DNA from 2 places in the Streptomyces sp. NPDC012510 genome. Region 2 is predicted to be linked to the other one. Evidence: riboswitches for the same ligand, from Rfam matches in the RefSeq annotation. Region 2 holds a riboswitch; the other holds the start of a gene.
What was found. Region 2 has a riboswitch for cyclic di-AMP ahead of ACFY9I_RS07915 (peptidoglycan DD-metalloendopeptidase family protein). Riboswitches for the same ligand answer to the same signal wherever they lie in the genome.

Region 1 (7,583 bases), on a different contig from region 2:
GACGGACCGGGCCTCGGCGCGCTGCTCCCGTGCGCGCTGCACGGCGACGGAGCGGTCTGTGGGCTCCAGGTCGAACTCCAGGCGTACGACGCCGTCCTCGAAGCTGCGCTTCTGCTGGTACCCGGCGTCGGTGAAGACTTTGATCATCTTGGTGTTGGCCGGCAGCACCTCGGCGGCGAAGCGTCTGATGCCGCGTTCGCGGGCGACCGCGGCGATGTGTTCAAGAAGGGCGGAGGCGACGCCTCTGCCCTGGTGGGCGTCCTGGACGAGGAAGGCGACCTCGGCCTCGTCGGCCGGTGCGGACGCGGGCATTCCGTCGGCGCCGATCCGGTCGTAGCGTACGGTGGCGATGAACTCACCGCCGACGGTGGCGGCGAGCCCCACCCGGTCCACGAAGTCGTGGTGCGTGAAGCGGTGGACGTCCTTGGCGGACAGGCGAGGGTACGGCGCGAAGAAGCGGTAGTACTTCGACTCGTCCGAGACCTGCTCGTAGAAGCTGACGAGACGCTCGGCGTCATCAACGGTGATGGGCCTGATGCGTGCGGTGCCGCCGTCGCGCAGCACCACGTCGGCCTCCCAGTGGGCGGGGTACTCGTGCCGGTCCGACGAGGTCTGCATGAGCCCCAGAGTACGGCTCGCGTCCGACAGCGGCGCGGGGCAGTCTGGGGAGGCACAACAGAAGCACAACACAAGCGCGACAGCCGGTTCGTGGTCAGGCCGTGGGCCCGTTCCGGTGCGTCGCCCCATATGGGAAACTGGTCTAGACAACCGGTCTAGACCTCTCTGCAGCACCCGAGACACCTGAAGGGCAGCATCACATGGCTGAGCGCCGCGTCAACGTCGGCTGGGCCGAGGGCCTCCACGCCCGCCCCGCATCCATCTTCGTCCGGGCCGCCACGGCCTCCGGTATCCCCGTGACGATCGCCAAGGCCGACGGCAACCCCGTCAACGCGGCCTCCATGCTGGCGGTCCTGGGCCTGGGCGCCCAGGGCGGCGAGGAGATCGTGCTCGCCTCCGACGCCGAGGGGGCGGACATCGCGCTGGACCGTTTGGCGAAGCTCGTGGCCGAGGGGCTCGAGGAGCTCCCCGAGACGGTCTGAGCGAACCGGCGACGAAAGCGGGAAACCCGTAAGGCCTGAAAGGCCTCCCGCACACACTCGAAGGGCTCGTCCGAATTACCGGGCGGGCCCTTCTCCTTTTCGTTCTGCGGGCAGCGGAAAAATGCCCCTCGAATTTCTGCTCTCTTTGTATACGGCTCTCGTGTTAATGTCGCAGGCTCGGCATGTTTACGGGGTGTTGCGAAGTCCTCACACGATCGGGTCGCTCCGCCCCGCCCGGCCCGGCGGGAAAGCGGAGCCGGTGTGCGGCGGTGGCGCGCTCGGTGTGCAGCGCGGTGATCGTCCTGGCCCGCTCGCTGTCGCCGCGCGCGACCGCGTCCACGATGCCGCCGTGCTCCGCCCAGGACTCCGCGGGGTTGGCCGGCGCCTCGACCGCGTACATCCAGGCGATCTTGTGCCGCAACTGGGCGAGGGTCGAGGTCAGCGCGGGGCTGCCGGACGCCTGTGCGAGCGTCTCGTGGAACCAGCCGCCCAGCGAGCGCAGATCCTCGCTGTTGCCCCTCCTGGCCCGCTCCTGCCCCAGCCTCACCAGGCCGCGCAACACCTTGAGATGCGCCTCCGTGCGGCGCTGGGCGGCGCGGGCGGCACCGAGCGGCTCCAGCAGCATCCGCATCTCCAGCAGGTCCGCGGCCTCCTGCTCGGTCGGCTCGGCCACACACGCGCCCGCGTGCCGGCGGGTCACCACGAACCCTTCGGCCTCCAGCGTACGCAGCGCCTCGCGTACGGGGACCCGGCTGACGCCGTACCGGCGGGCGAGCAGTTCCTCGGTGAGGCGGCTGCCGCGCTCGTAGACACCCGCGACGATGTCGTCGCGAATAGCCGTGCATACCGAGTGCGCCGGAATACGCATGACCGACCTCCGCCTTAATCCCCGTGAAACGTCGATGATTGACGTGTGTTCCAGCGACTCTATTGCAGAGAGCCGGAATTTCCGATGGCGGGCCGGAATCCATGGATATTTTTTGGACAGGAGGCGCGCCGCTCAGGACGTGCCTCACTCCGACGTGCCTCACTCCGACGTGTGTCACTCGCGACAGGAGCCACGGCGGAGTACGCACAACGAGGAAAGCCCCGGCTCGTGAGCCGGGGCCTCCCGCGAGGAACTGAGCGACGCGTCAGACGTTCACGCCGTGCGAGCGCAGATAGGCGGCGGGGTCGATGTCCGAGCCGTACTCGGCCGTCATACGGGCCTCGAAGTGCAGATGCGCGCCGGTGACGTTGCCGGTCGCACCAGAGAGGCCGATCTGCTGGCCGGGGGTGACCGTCTGGCCGACGGAGACGCCGATGGACGACAGGTGGCCGTACTGGGTGTAGGTGCCGTCGTTCATCTTGATGACGATGTTGTTGCCGTACGCGCCACCCCAGCCCGCCTCTACGACGGTGCCGGAGCCGACCGCGAGGACGGCGGTGCCGGAGGCGGCGTGGAAGTCGACGCCCGTGTGGCTGCCGGAGGACCAGACGGCCCCGCCGGCCTTGTAGCCGGTGGAGATGTAGGAGCCGCTGATGGGGGCCACATAGGAGTTGAGGCGCTCGCGCTCGGCGGCACGGGCGGCGCGGGCCTTGATCTCCTCGCGCTCCTTGGCGGCGGCACGTTCCTGCTCGGCCTTCTCGGCGGCGGCCTTGCGGGCCTCCTCCTGCGCCTTCTTCTTGACCTCGGCCACCTCGGCGGCCTGCTGCTGGGCCGCGGCCTGGGCGTCGACCTGGTCGGCGACCGTGTCGCCGAGGGTGATGATCTGGTTCAGGCCGGTCTGCTCGGCGGTGGGCTCCTCCGCGGCGAGCGCGGGGGCGGCCAGGGTGCCGATGACACCGGTGGTGGTGAGAGCGGCGACGCCCACGTTCCTCGTGGTCGCGCGCTTCGCACGGCCGGGGCGGCGGTGCTTCCCGGGGGCGCGGGTGAACGCCATGAAGTGGCTGGTCCTTTCCTTCCCTCTCGCCTACCGGGTTAGCTGACGGGTTCGGAGCAGGAAGGTCTCCTACGGCTGCCCCCCGTTTCGCGTCGCTCCGCGAAGGGCACCCGATTCACCCCAGGGACTGCGGTGGGTCCCCGGCTCCCCTGGCTCGCGCCATGCGGGGACTCGGCGATGACTGTCCGGTGCCGCGGCTGCGGCGAACTGCTGACGAACAGCCGGACCGACGCTAAGCGGGCCGTCTGCGAAATAACAAACGCATCACGGGTTTTGAGGCGTACGCCACAGGGCAGACGTGCGCCCTCCGCCATCAATACGGACAAACGAGGGCCCTGGTGACTCTTTCGTCACCAGGGCCCCATAACCCGCGTGCTCGCGGCCAGGTTCCGCTCGGCGTTCTACTCGGCCGGTACGACGGTGACTTCGCCGATGCCGAGGGCCCTCACCGGCTCCTCGATCTGCGCGGCGTCACCGACGAGGACGGTCACCAGACGGTCCACCGGGAAGGCGCTCACCGCGGCCGCGGTGGCCTCCACCGTGCCCGTGGCGGCGAGTTGGCGGTACAGCGTCGACTGGTAGTCGTCCGGCAGGTACTGCTCGACCTGGTCGGCCAGCGTGCTCGCCACGGCCGCGGCCGTCTCGAACTTGAGCGGGGCGACCCCGACGAGGTTCTGAACGGCGATGTCTCGTTCGGCGTCGGTCAGGCCCTCGGCGGCGAGGGTGCGCAGCACCGTCCACAGGTCCTCGAGCGCCGGCCCGGTGTTGGGCGTGTCGACGGAGCCGCTGATGGCGAGCATCGCGATGCCCGAGCCGTCGGGCGCGGAGCGCAGCACCTGGCCGAAGGCGCGCACCCCGTAGGTGTAGCCCTTCTCCTCGCGCAGAACGCGGTCCAGGCGGGAGGTGAGGGTGCCGCCCAGGCAGTAGGTGCCGAGCACCTGGGCCGGCCAGACCCGGTCGTGGCGGTCGGCGCCCACCCGGCCGATGAGCAGCTGTGTCTGGACGGAGCCGGGCCGGTCCACGATGATCACCCGTCCGGTGTCGTCGGCGGTCACCGACGGCACGGGGCGCGGCTTGGCCGGGGAGCCGGTCCAGGCGCCCAGGGTCTCGCCGAGCAGGGCGTCGAGGTCGACGCCGGTGAGGTCGCCGACGACCACGGCGGTGGCCGTCGCGGGGCGTACGTGCTTCTCGTAGAAGGCGCGTACGGCCGCGGAGTCGATGCCCTGAACGGTCTCCTCGGTGCCCTGGCGGGGGCGTGACATGCGTGAGTCGGCCGGGAACAGCCGCTTGGACAGCTCCTTGGCGGCCCGGCGGCCCGGGTTGGCGGTCTCGTGCGGGATCTCGTCGAGCCGGTTGGCCACGAGCCGCTCGATCTCGCTGTCGTCGAACGCGGGTGCCCTGAGGGCGTCGGCGAGCAGGCCGAGCGCCTTCGCCAGCCGCGACACGGGCACTTCGAGGGAGAGGCGTACGCCGGGGTGGTCGGCGTGCGAGTCGAGGGTGGCACCGCACCGCTCCAGCTCTGCGGCGAACTCCTCGGCGGAGTGCTTGTCGGTCCCCTCGGAGAAGGCCCTGGTCATGATGGTGGCCACGCCGTCCAGGCCGGCGGGCTCGGCGTCCAGGGGCGCGTCCAGGAGCACCTCGACGGCGACGACCTGCTGGCCGGGACGGTGGCAGCGCAGCACGGTCAGGCCGTTGTCCAGGGTGGAGCGCTCGGGCGCCGGGAACGCCCAGGGCCTGGCCTCGCCGGCCTGGGGCTGTGGGTGGAAGTCCATGGTCGCGAGCTCGGTCACTTCGCCGACTCCTCGTTCTCGTCGGTGGTTTCGTCGGCCTGAGCCGCGGCGGCGTCCTCTTCGCCGTCCTCTTCGTCGGCGACGGGCTCATAGACGAGCACCGCGCGGTTGTCGGGCCTCAGACGCGCCTTGGCGATCTCCTGGACCTCCTCGGCGGTCACCTCCAGGACACGGTCGACGGCGGTGAGGGCAAGCTTCGGGTCGCCGAAGAGGACCGCGAAGCGGCACAGTTCGTCGGCACGACCCGCGACCGTGCCGAGCCGGTCCAGCCACTCGCGCTCCAACTGGGCCTGGGCGCGCTCCATCTCCTCCGTCGAGGGCCCCTCGGCGGCGAACCGGGCCAGCTCCTCGTCGACGGCGGCCTCGATCACCGGCACCTCGACGTCGCCGGAGGTCTTCACGTCCATCCAGGCCATGGAGGGGGCGCCGGCCAGGCGCAGCAGGCCGAAGCCGGCCGTCACGGCCGTGCGGTCACGGCGTACGAGCCGGTTGTAGAGGCGGGAGGACTCGCCGCCGCCGAGGATCGTGAGCGCCAGGTCGGCCGCGTCGCACGCGCGCGTGCCGTCCTCCGGCAGTCGGTAGGCGGCCATCAACGCGCGCGCGGGCACGTTCTCCTCGACGACCTCGCGCAGCTGCTCGCCGATGATGTCGGGGAGCGTGCCGTCACGCGGCTCGGGCTTGCCGTCGTACGACGGGATGGAGCCGAAGTACTTCTCGATCCACGCGAGCGTCTGGTCCGGGTCGATGTCGCCGACGACCGAGAGGACGGCGTTGTTCGGCGCGTAGTAGGTGCGGAAGAACTGGCGGGCGTCCTCCAGGCTGGCCGCCGACAGGTCCTCCATCGAGCCGATGGGGGTGTGCCGGTAGGGGTGGCCCTCCGGGTAGGCCAGGCGGAAGATCTTCTCGAAGACGGTGCCGTAGGGCACGTTGTCGTACCGCTGGCGGCGCTCGTTCTTGACGACGTCCCGCTGGTTGTCCAGGTTCTTCTGGTCGAGCGCGACCAGCAGGCTGCCCATGCGGTCGGCCTCCAGCCACAGCGCGAGCTCCAGCTGGTGGGCGGGCATGGTCTCGAAGTAGTTGGTGCGCTCCCAGCTCGTCGTGCCGTTCAGCGAACCGCCGGCGCCCTGCACCAGCTCGAAGTGCCCGTTGCCCTGCACCTGGCCCGAGCCCTGGAACATCAGGTGCTCGAAGAGGTGGGCGAGGCCCGTACGGCCCTCGACCTCGTGGCGCGAGCCGACGTCGTACCAGAGGCACACCGCGGCGACGGGGGTCAGGTGGTCCTCGGAGAGCACCACGCGCAGGCCGTTGGCCAGGCGGTGCTCCTTCACTGTCAGGCCTTCGGAGCCGGCCTCGGCTGTGGCCGTGTGACCCATGGGCATGTACGTCCCTTCGATGGCGAGAGCGGTTGGTGAAAACCGCGTTTGTCCTGCCGGTCCTGCCACTGTATGCAAGCGCTCGAACCCCCGGAGAAGTTCCCGGGCGAGGTACGCCGAGAGCGAGACCCGGGGTTGCGGCCGGGCGTTCGATGGTTAAAGTCGGCGCACGCTGTCGACGCGGCTGCCCGTGGCCCCGTACCCGGCGGTCGGAACCGGGCCGTGTCCGCGTTGTCGGTGCGGCAGTCCACAATGGTCCGCGTCAGAGTCCGTTCACGCCTCAGCACGAGTGAGCCGAAGGGGCGCGCCCCACAGGCGAGCGACCAGAACACAGAAGGAGCCGGCAGCGATGGCCCGCCGCAGCACGAAGACCCCGCCGCCCGACGACGCGTACGAGGAGAAGATCCTCGACATCGACGTCGTCGACGAGATGCAGGGCTCCTTCCTGGAGTACGCGTACTCGGTCATCTACTCCCGAGCCCTGCCGGACGCCCGTGACGGTCTGAAGCCGGTGCACCGCCGGATCGTCTACCAGATGAACGAGATGGGCCTGCGCCCCGAGCGCGGCTATGTGAAGTGCGCCCGCGTCGTCGGCGAGGTCATGGGTAAGTTGCACCCGCACGGCGACTCCTCGATCTACGACGCCCTGGTGCGCCTCGCCCAGCCCTTCTCCATGCGGCTCCCCCTGGTCGACGGCCACGGCAACTTCGGCTCACTGGGCAACGACGACCCGCCGGCGGCCATGCGGTACACCGAGTGCCGGATGGCCGACGCCACGAGTCTGATGACCGAGTCGATCGACGAGAACACGGTCGACTTCGCGCCCAACTACGACGGCCAGGAGCAGGAGCCGGCCGCGCTGCCCGCTGCCTTCCCGAACCTGCTGGTCAACGGCGCGTCCGGCATCGCCGTCGGTATGGCCACCAACATGCCGCCGCACAACCTGGGCGAGGTCATCGCGGCCGCCCGCCACCTCATCAGACACCCGAACGCCGACCTGGACACGCTGATGAGGCACGTCCCGGGACCGGACCTGCCGACCGGCGGCCGGATCGTCGGTCTCTCCGGCATCAGGGACGCGTACGAGACGGGTCGCGGCACCTTCAAGATCCGCGCCACGGTGGCCGTGGAGAACGTGACGGCCCGCCGCAAGGGCCTGGTCGTCACCGAACTGCCCTTCACCGTCGGTCCGGAGAAGGTGATCGCCAAGATCAAGGACCTGGTCGGCTCGAAGAAGCTGCAGGGCATCGCCGACGTCAAGGACCTCACCGACCGCCAGCACGGCCTGCGTCTCGTCATCGAGATCAAGAACGGCTTCGTGCCGGAGGCGGTCCTGGAGCAGCTCTACAAGCTGACACCGATGGAGGAGTCCTTCGGCATCAACAACGTGGCCCTGGT
Region 2 (7,583 bases):
CTCCACCCACGCCGAGTAGGAGTCGGCGGTGTCGACGAAGTTGCCGCCCGCCGCCGCGTAGGCGTCGAGGACGGCGAAGGACTGCGCCTCGTCGGCGGTCCAGCCGAAGACGTTGCCGCCGAGGGAGAGGGGGAAGACCCTGATGTCGGACGTGCCCAGTTGGCGAAGAGTAGTCATGTCCTACGTCAACCGGTGGGGCGGACTTCCGCATTCCGGCTCGGCGTGACGTGTGCGTGAAGCGTCCGTCCCGCCGTCGTGAACCGCCGTCGTGAACGGCCGTCGTGAACGGCCATCGTGAACCGCCCCCGGGAACCGCCCTGGGGACCGTCCCTGGGAACGACGAACGCCGCGTGGTCCTCGCGGACTTACGCGGCGTACGAGTCGGTCGGTTCCCTACGGGTTCAGGCCCTTGCTGCGCAGCCATGCCGCCGGGTCGATGCCGCTGCTGGAGCCGCCGGGGTGGACCTCCATGTGGAGGTGGGCGCCGGTGACGTTGCCCGTGGCGCCGACGCGGCCGATGACGTCGCCGGTGGCGACCTTCTGGCCGACGCTGACGCCGATGGAGGACTGGTGGGCGTACCAGATCTCGGTGCCGTCATCGAGGGTGAGCACGGTCTTGTAGCCGTAGGAACCCTCGTACCCGGCCTGCGTGATGGTGCCGCTGTGGACGGCCTTGATGAGGGTGCCCGTGGGAGCGGCGAAGTCGAGGCCGGTGTGGTAGCCGGAGGACCAGTAGGGGCCGGCCTGACCGAAGGTGGAGGTGAGGGTGTAGGAGGAGGTGGGGAGCGCGAACTGCTTGGCGAGGGCCGCGAGGCGCTCGGCTTCCTTCTTCCGCTCGGCCTCCTCCGCCGCCTTCTTCTTCGCGGCGGCTTCCTTGGCCTCGGCTTCCTTCTTCTCCTCGGCGGCCTGCTCGGCGGCCTTGTTCGCGGCGGCCGTCTGGGCGGCCTCGGCGGTGGCCTTGTCGAACGCGTCCTGCTGGGACTCGGCCTGTGCCATGATGCGGGCGCGCAGCGCCTCGCCGGCGTTGGCGGTGCCCTGCTCGGTGTCGGCGGCGATCAGACCGGCGCTGCTGAGGGGGGTCGTGGAGGCCTGGGGCTCCGGCTCCTCGGCGTCGTCCTCGAAGACCGAGCCGACGTTCGGCATGTCGGGCAGCGATATGGACACCGGGGCCTTGCCGGACTGCGCGCTGGCCATGCCGGCGCCGCTGACGGCGGCTATGACACCGACGCCCAGGACCGTGGAGCTGCGGGCGAGACCGCCACGGGCGAGTACGCCGCCGCTCTTCTTGGCGACGCGGTGCCGACCGCGAACGGGGCGAATGGACTCCTCGGTGGGGTTCCACTCCTGCCAGGGGCCCTCGTTGTCGCTGCTGTAGCTGCCGTAGCCGAACGTCTGGCTGTCGCCATCGCGTTGGCTCGGTACGAACGGGGCTTCGGTCGCGGACCGGTTCGACGCCACGTGGGCGTACTCCTTTCCTTCCTTCTCGCCTACCGGGTTAGCTGACGGGTTCGGAGCAGGAAGGTCTCCTACGCGCGTAAACCTGACGTGCTGCCACGACGGTTTGCGCGCGATTCACCCCAGGGTGGTGGTTCCCCGGTTCCCTTGCGGGATTCGGCGCGTGAGCACGGAGCCGTCTCTTGTGACGGCTGGGACGACCGCGCTGCGTTATCGAACGTTAATAGACGGGGGTACTCCATTCCAAGCTGTTCCTGATGATCGTTCCGGCTTCCGCCGTGGACTTTACGGGTCATGAGGGGTGGAAAACGGGCGAGTTGACCCTGACTCGGGAGTAACAATCGCGCTGACAGTACGCAAGTCGCTATACGGAGCAAGGTCGGATGGACACGCTCGGTGACAGCGGGCGTGGAAGATGTGAGAGAGACGTGTCGGAGGGGTCAGGAGCGGCGGATCGCCAGAAGGGCCATGTCGTCCGTCGTGCGGTCGCCCGTGTGCCGGCGCACCTCCTCCGCGAGGGTCGTCAAGAGGACGCGCGGTCCGGGGAACGTACGGCCGGACAGGCGCTCGGCCGGGTCGTAGAAGACGCCGTGGCTGTCGCGGGCCTCCGAGAGGCCGTCGGTGTAGAAGAGGAGGGTGGCGCCGGGCGGGAACCCGGTCTCCTCGGCGCGGTCGGGCCAGGTGCCCACATCGTCCAGGCCGAGCGGGAGCGCGGGGTGCGGGGCGTCCAGGGTGCGCAGGGTGCCGTCGGCGTGCAGCAGCAGGGGGGACGGATGGCCTCGGTTGACGATCCGGGCACGTCCGGAGCCATGCGGGAACTCGGCCAGGACCGCCGTGACGAACCCCTCGTACTCGACGTTGGCGTCCCGTCGCGCGGCTTCCCGCCGCGTCGCTTCCCGGGCCAGCGCCCGTTCCAGCCGCTGGGCGACCGCTTCGAGCGTCGACTCCTGCTCGGCCGCCTCCCGGAACGCGCCGATCAGCACGGCCACCGCCGAGACCGCCCCCAGCCCCTTGCCACGCACATCGCCCACGATCAGCCGTACCCCGTGGGGTGAGTCCTGCACCGCGTAGAGATCGCCCCCGATCGACGCCCCGGCCTGCGCGGCCTCGTACCGCGCGGCGATCTCCAGCCCGCCGATCCGCTCCTGCGGCACCGGCAGGACCGCCCGCTGCGCCGCCGCGGCGATCTCGCGGGCGGTGGCGAGCCGGGCGTCGCTGCGGCGGACGAGACGGTTGATGAGCACGGCCAGCGCGGCGACGGTGGCCACCGTCGCGATCTCCGTGATCGCGTCCTCATGGCCCGCGTCGTCGTAGTAGAGCCGTACGGCGGTGATGCCGGCGACCGAGGCGACGCCGGTGATCACCGTGCCGCGCAGCGAGAAGAGCGGGGCCGCGACGAGGGGCGCGGCCGTGAAGAAGGGGACCGCCGTGAAGTCGCGCGGGGTGAAGTGGTCGTAGAAGAGGCCCGTGGCGATCAGCAGGACGGGGAGAACACGGGCGAGCGCACGGGTGTACGAGAACCGCCGGCCGACCGACTCCCTCGCACCCTCTGGCTGCCCCACGGATACAGGGTTTCCGGGGTGGGAGTGCGGGGCTAGTCGGCGGGGCCGAGTGGGCTAGTGGTCATCCCGCTGGTCAGCCCGCCGGTCAGCCCGCTGTTATTCCAGTGAGTTTCGGCAGCTCCTGCAGCTTCTGCAGCTCGGTCAGTTCCGGCAGGGGGAGGGTGTGCTGGGTCTGGAGGACCTTGGCGCGGAGGTAGCGGACGTTGTGGGCGGTGGTGAAGACGCCCGTGGGGACGCGGTGCCGCACGCCGAGGTCAAGGCCGCGAAGCTGCTGCGCCTTGTCGGGGTTGTTGGAGAGCAGGTCCAGCTCGTCGATGCCGAGGGCCTTCAGCATCTGGGCCGCCGCCGTGTAGTCGCGGGCGTCCTCCGGCAGGCCGAGGGCCGCGTTCGCCTCGTAGGTGTCGAGGCCCTGGTCCTGGAGGGCGTACGCGTCGAGCTTGTTGTAGAGGCCGATGCCCCGGCCCTCCTGGCGGAGGTAGAGGAGGACGCCACCTCGGTCGGCGATCCGCTCCACCGCCTCGCGCAGCTGCGGGCCGCAGTCGCAGCGGGCCGAGCCGAACACGTCGCCGGTCAGGCACTCGGAGTGCAGCCGGACCAGCGGGGCCGTGCCGGGGGCCGGGTCGCCGAGGACCATCGCCACGTGCTCCTGGCCGTCGACGAGTCCGTGGAAGGTGACCAGTTCGGCGTCGACGCCGTAGCCGTCATGGAAACGCAGCGGTACCCGGACGCGGGCACGCGGGGTGGCAGCGGGGAAGTCGGGCATGCGGGTTCTCCGGTCCTGGTGCGGATGTCGCTGTGATTCAGATTTGAAGCACATCGCTCGGCAGGACTCTAACCCCTGCTTCAAATTTAAAGCAACCCGATTTGGGATGCCTCACATTCCCGCGTCACGCGGAATTTTCCGCGCTCGCTTCGCTCGACTGGCAGGCGCGGCGGCGCCACGGCAGATCGTCGGAGCCGGTCGCCGCCTTCGGGTCCTCGCCCTGGATGGCCCCCGCGATGGCCGCGCAGATCTCCTCGAACTGGCTGATCTGCTGAGGGCTGAGGTGGTCGAAGACAGCCTTGCGGACCATCTCGACATGGCCCGGTGCCGTGCGTTCCAGCAGGGCCATGCCCTCGTCGGTGAGGACGGCGACGCTCCCCCGCTTGTCCCACTGGCAGTCCTCGCGCCGCACCACTCCGTCCTTCTCCAGCCGGGTCACGGCGTACGTCAGCCGGCTGCGCGTGATCTTGAGGTACTCGGCGAGATCGGTCATCCGCATCCGTCGCTCCGACGCCTCGGAGAGGACGGCCAGCACGGAGTAGTAGAGGTGCGGCAGACCGGCCTCCTGCTGGAGCTGCCGGTCGAGCGCGTCCTCCAGGAGGGTGCTCGCGGCGAGGTAGGCACCCCAGGCACGCTGTTCCTCGGGGGTGAGCCAGCGGGTCGTCATACGTACAGTGTAGTTAGTGTTTAAAACTTGAACCAAGATCCGCCCGACCCCGGCCCCTCGCCCAGCTCCCGTCTTCGCCCGACCCCGCTCCTCGCCCAGCTCCCGTCCAGTCATGGAGTGCGCCGCATGCCCCAGCCCTATGTCCTGCTGTCCGCCGCCGTCTCCCTGGACGGCTACTTGGACGACACCGGACCCGAACGGCTGCTGCTCTCGGGCCCGGCCGACTTCGACCGCGTCGACGAGGTGCGCGCGGCCAGCGACGCCATCCTGATCGGTGCCGGCACCCTGCGCACCGACAACCCCCGGCTACTGGTCAACTCCCCCGGGCGCCGGGCGGGCCGGGTCGCCGACGGACTCCCGGAGTACCCGCTGAAGGTCACGGTCAGCGCGTCCGGTGAGCTCGATCCGACGGCCCGGTTCTGGCACACGGGCGGCGAGAAGGTGGTGTACACGACGGACAAGGGCGCGGAGCGGCTGCGCGGGCTGGGCCTGCCCACCGGGCCGGACGGCGTGGCCGTCGTGTCCCTCGGCGCCGACGTGGAGTGGCCCGCCGTCCTCGCCCACCTCGGCGACGTACGCGGCGTCCGCCGCCTCATGGTGGAGGGCGGCGGCCTCGTCCACACCCAACTCCTCCAGCAGGGGCTCGCGGACGAGGTGCAGCTCGCCGTCGCACCGCTGTTCGTGGGAGAGGCGGACGCACCGCGGATGCTCGGGGCGGGCGCGTACCCCGGCGGCCCGAGGAGTCGGCTCCGCGTGCTGGAGACCCGGCCGGTCGGCGACGTCGTCCTCATCCGGTACGCCCCCACCGCCCCCGGCACCGGCCCGGCCGCCTCCGCCGCCGACCGGCACTGGCTGGCGCTGGCCTGCGAGCTGGCCGCCGAGTGCCCGCCCTCGCGGACCGCGTTCAGCGTGGGCGCGGTCGTGGTCGCCGAGGACGGTACGGAACTGGCCCGAGGCCACTCCCGCGAGGACGGCGACCCCGTGGTCCACGCCGAGGAGGCCGCGCTCGCCAAGCTCGACCCCACCGATCCGCGCCTCGCCTCCGCCACGGTCTACAGCAGCCTGGAACCGTGCGCCCACCGCGCCTCCCGGCCCGCGCCCTGCGCCCGGCTCATCCTCGACGCGGGCGTCCGCCGCGTCGTCACGGCCTGGCGCGAACCGGACACGTTCGTCACCGACGCCGCCGTGGGCAACGCGGTGCTGTCGGCGGAGGGGGTCGAGGTCCTCGTGCTCCCTGAGTACGAGGAGCGGGCGAAGGCGCCGAACGGGCATCTCGCGGCGCCGCGGACGTGAGGGCGGACTGCAGGGGGCGGACGTGACGGTGGACAGCAGGGCGCGGACGCGCAAGGCGTGGACGTGAGAGACGCGACGTGAGCGGCGGGTGATCAGGGGCCGTCGTTAACCCGTGTGCTGGTGGTCCCGCGCATGGCGTACACTGGTTTCAACGACGCGGGGTGGAGCAGCTCGGTAGCTCGCTGGGCTCATAACCCAGAGGTCGCAGGTTCAAATCCTGTCCCCGCTACTGAAAACCTGAGGCCCGGAATCCCAAGGATTCCGGGCCTCAGGTATGTGGCTCAGCTCGGCGTGCCGCCGCCACAGCGTCCGTGTAGAGCTCCCGGGTGAGGTCCTCCAGGGCGACGCCGAGCTCGGCCAGTACCGCGCGAATGTCGTGGAGAGCCGCCCCGACCTCCGATTCCCCCTGGACCAGGGTCTCGATCTCCAGGAACGTGCCGTCCAACTCGGGGACCCGGACCAGGGTGGCCCGCATCTGCCGGCCGTACGCCTCGAAGGCATGGCTGCGGCACCGCTTCTCGAACACGATCGCCGGTACGTGACCGAGGTGCTCCAGGATGGCGTGCGTGATCTGCGAGTCCTCCACGCGCGTCTCGTACTCGGGCTTCGAACCGGACGCCGCGTCCACAGCGGCCGCCTTGAAGGTGAGCAGCGCCCGCCGGTCACCCGTGCGGTGGTCGACCACGAACCGCAGTCTCAGCTCCTCGTCCCGGGCGCGCAGACTGCCGTCGGGTCTGTCGTAGTACGTGTCCTGGTACGTCTCGGACCGACCCTCGGCCCGCTCCTCGAGCGCCCGCGCGACCGCCTCCGGCGCACGGACCCGGGCCTTCAACTCCGCCTCGATCACCGGCCGTTCCCTTCCTCACACCACTCTCCCCTCCCTCCCACTCTCTCCCCCGCCCACCCCCTGAGGGCAGCCCCCGCCACCGCCCGTCACCAGAAGGCCCCGCCCCCGCCGCAGGGCCGTCACCACCCAGCACGGCAGCTTCACGGCGACCACGGCACGCACCGTCCGCCGCCCCGAACAGCCGGCGGACCACTTCCTGCCGCCCTGCCGGTCTGCTTATTCATGCGTGCGCGATCCCGGCCGTCAGCGGAAGCGCTGGAAGAAGGCTCGGAGATCGGTGGTGAACAGGTCAGGTTGCTCCATGGCGGCGAAGTGACCGCCTCGGGGGAATTCGGAGTTCTCGTCCCAGCCCCAATGGCCTGGGTCCTCCTCCCGCTTGGCTTGCTCGTCGATCCACCGGTGGTGCGCCTCCCAAGCCGACTGTTTGGAGGTTCCGAGGGCCGCGCCGATCTGGGACCACGAGGCACCGGCCCTGCGGGCGGAGCGAACAGACAGTTGACGACCGTAGAGGGCCTTCCGGGCGATCAGCTCACCCAGCGAGAGCAGCTCCAGGGCCTCACCCTGCGACAGCGGCGCACTCTCCGGGGCGCCCAGCCCGCCCGCAACGTCACCCTCGGCCTCGTCGTCCGGTGCCGCTAGGGCATCGCGCGTCCGAAGGACGTCGTAGCGGGCTACCGCCGTCAGCAAGGTGAAGCGGCCGTCGAGGTCATCGGGTGTCGTCGGCATAGATCGAGTGTCTCGTCAGGCCAGCTTGACGTCAAGGCAACCTGACAGCAGCAGGCGCACTTAGACCACAGGTCGTCCGACAGTCATGGACCCGGGGCCTGCGGGGCTGTTTATCGGCGACAGCCACTCGGCCGATGACAGCAAGGGACCGCGCCGACCTCCTCGCCGGAGTCGCCGTGCGGCGAGGTCGTTCGCCCGGTCGCCGGTGAGTTCGGCGACGCTCTCAGCGGATCCTGCGACAGGGTGCCGCATAGGACCGGCACCGCGCCC

Region 1: linked by a shared signal. The riboswitch ahead of ACFY9I_RS24515 (peptidoglycan DD-metalloendopeptidase family protein) and the one ahead of ACFY9I_RS07915 (peptidoglycan DD-metalloendopeptidase family protein) in region 2 are both predicted to bind cyclic di-AMP.

The regions. Positions count from the first base shown of each region.
Region 1 covers NZ_JBIBEN010000013.1:143,265-150,847, forward strand. The annotation lists gene ACFY9I_RS24500 (GNAT family N-acetyltransferase) at 1-618, opposite strand, end outside; gene ACFY9I_RS24505 (HPr family phosphocarrier protein) at 819-1,100, shown strand; gene ACFY9I_RS24510 (FCD domain-containing protein) at 1,264-1,968, opposite strand; gene ACFY9I_RS24515 (peptidoglycan DD-metalloendopeptidase family protein) at 2,234-3,022, opposite strand; cyclic di-AMP (ydaO/yuaA leader) riboswitch at 3,035-3,209, opposite strand; gene ACFY9I_RS24520 (insulinase family protein) at 3,424-4,812, opposite strand; gene ACFY9I_RS24525 (insulinase family protein) at 4,809-6,185, opposite strand; gene ACFY9I_RS24530 (DNA topoisomerase (ATP-hydrolyzing)) at 6,535-7,583, shown strand, end outside.
Region 2 covers NZ_JBIBEN010000004.1:19,065-26,647, forward strand. The annotation lists gene ACFY9I_RS07910 (aldo/keto reductase) at 1-177, opposite strand, end outside; gene ACFY9I_RS07915 (peptidoglycan DD-metalloendopeptidase family protein) at 394-1,458, opposite strand; cyclic di-AMP (ydaO/yuaA leader) riboswitch at 1,470-1,627, opposite strand; gene ACFY9I_RS07920 (SpoIIE family protein phosphatase) at 1,896-3,017, opposite strand; gene ribA (GTP cyclohydrolase II RibA) at 3,103-3,780, opposite strand; gene ACFY9I_RS07930 (MarR family transcriptional regulator) at 3,905-4,447, opposite strand; gene ACFY9I_RS07935 (dihydrofolate reductase family protein) at 4,574-5,740, shown strand; tRNA gene ACFY9I_RS07940 (tRNA-Met) at 5,896-5,969, shown strand; gene ACFY9I_RS07945 (CYTH domain-containing protein) at 6,009-6,587, opposite strand; gene ACFY9I_RS07950 (hypothetical protein) at 6,831-7,313, opposite strand.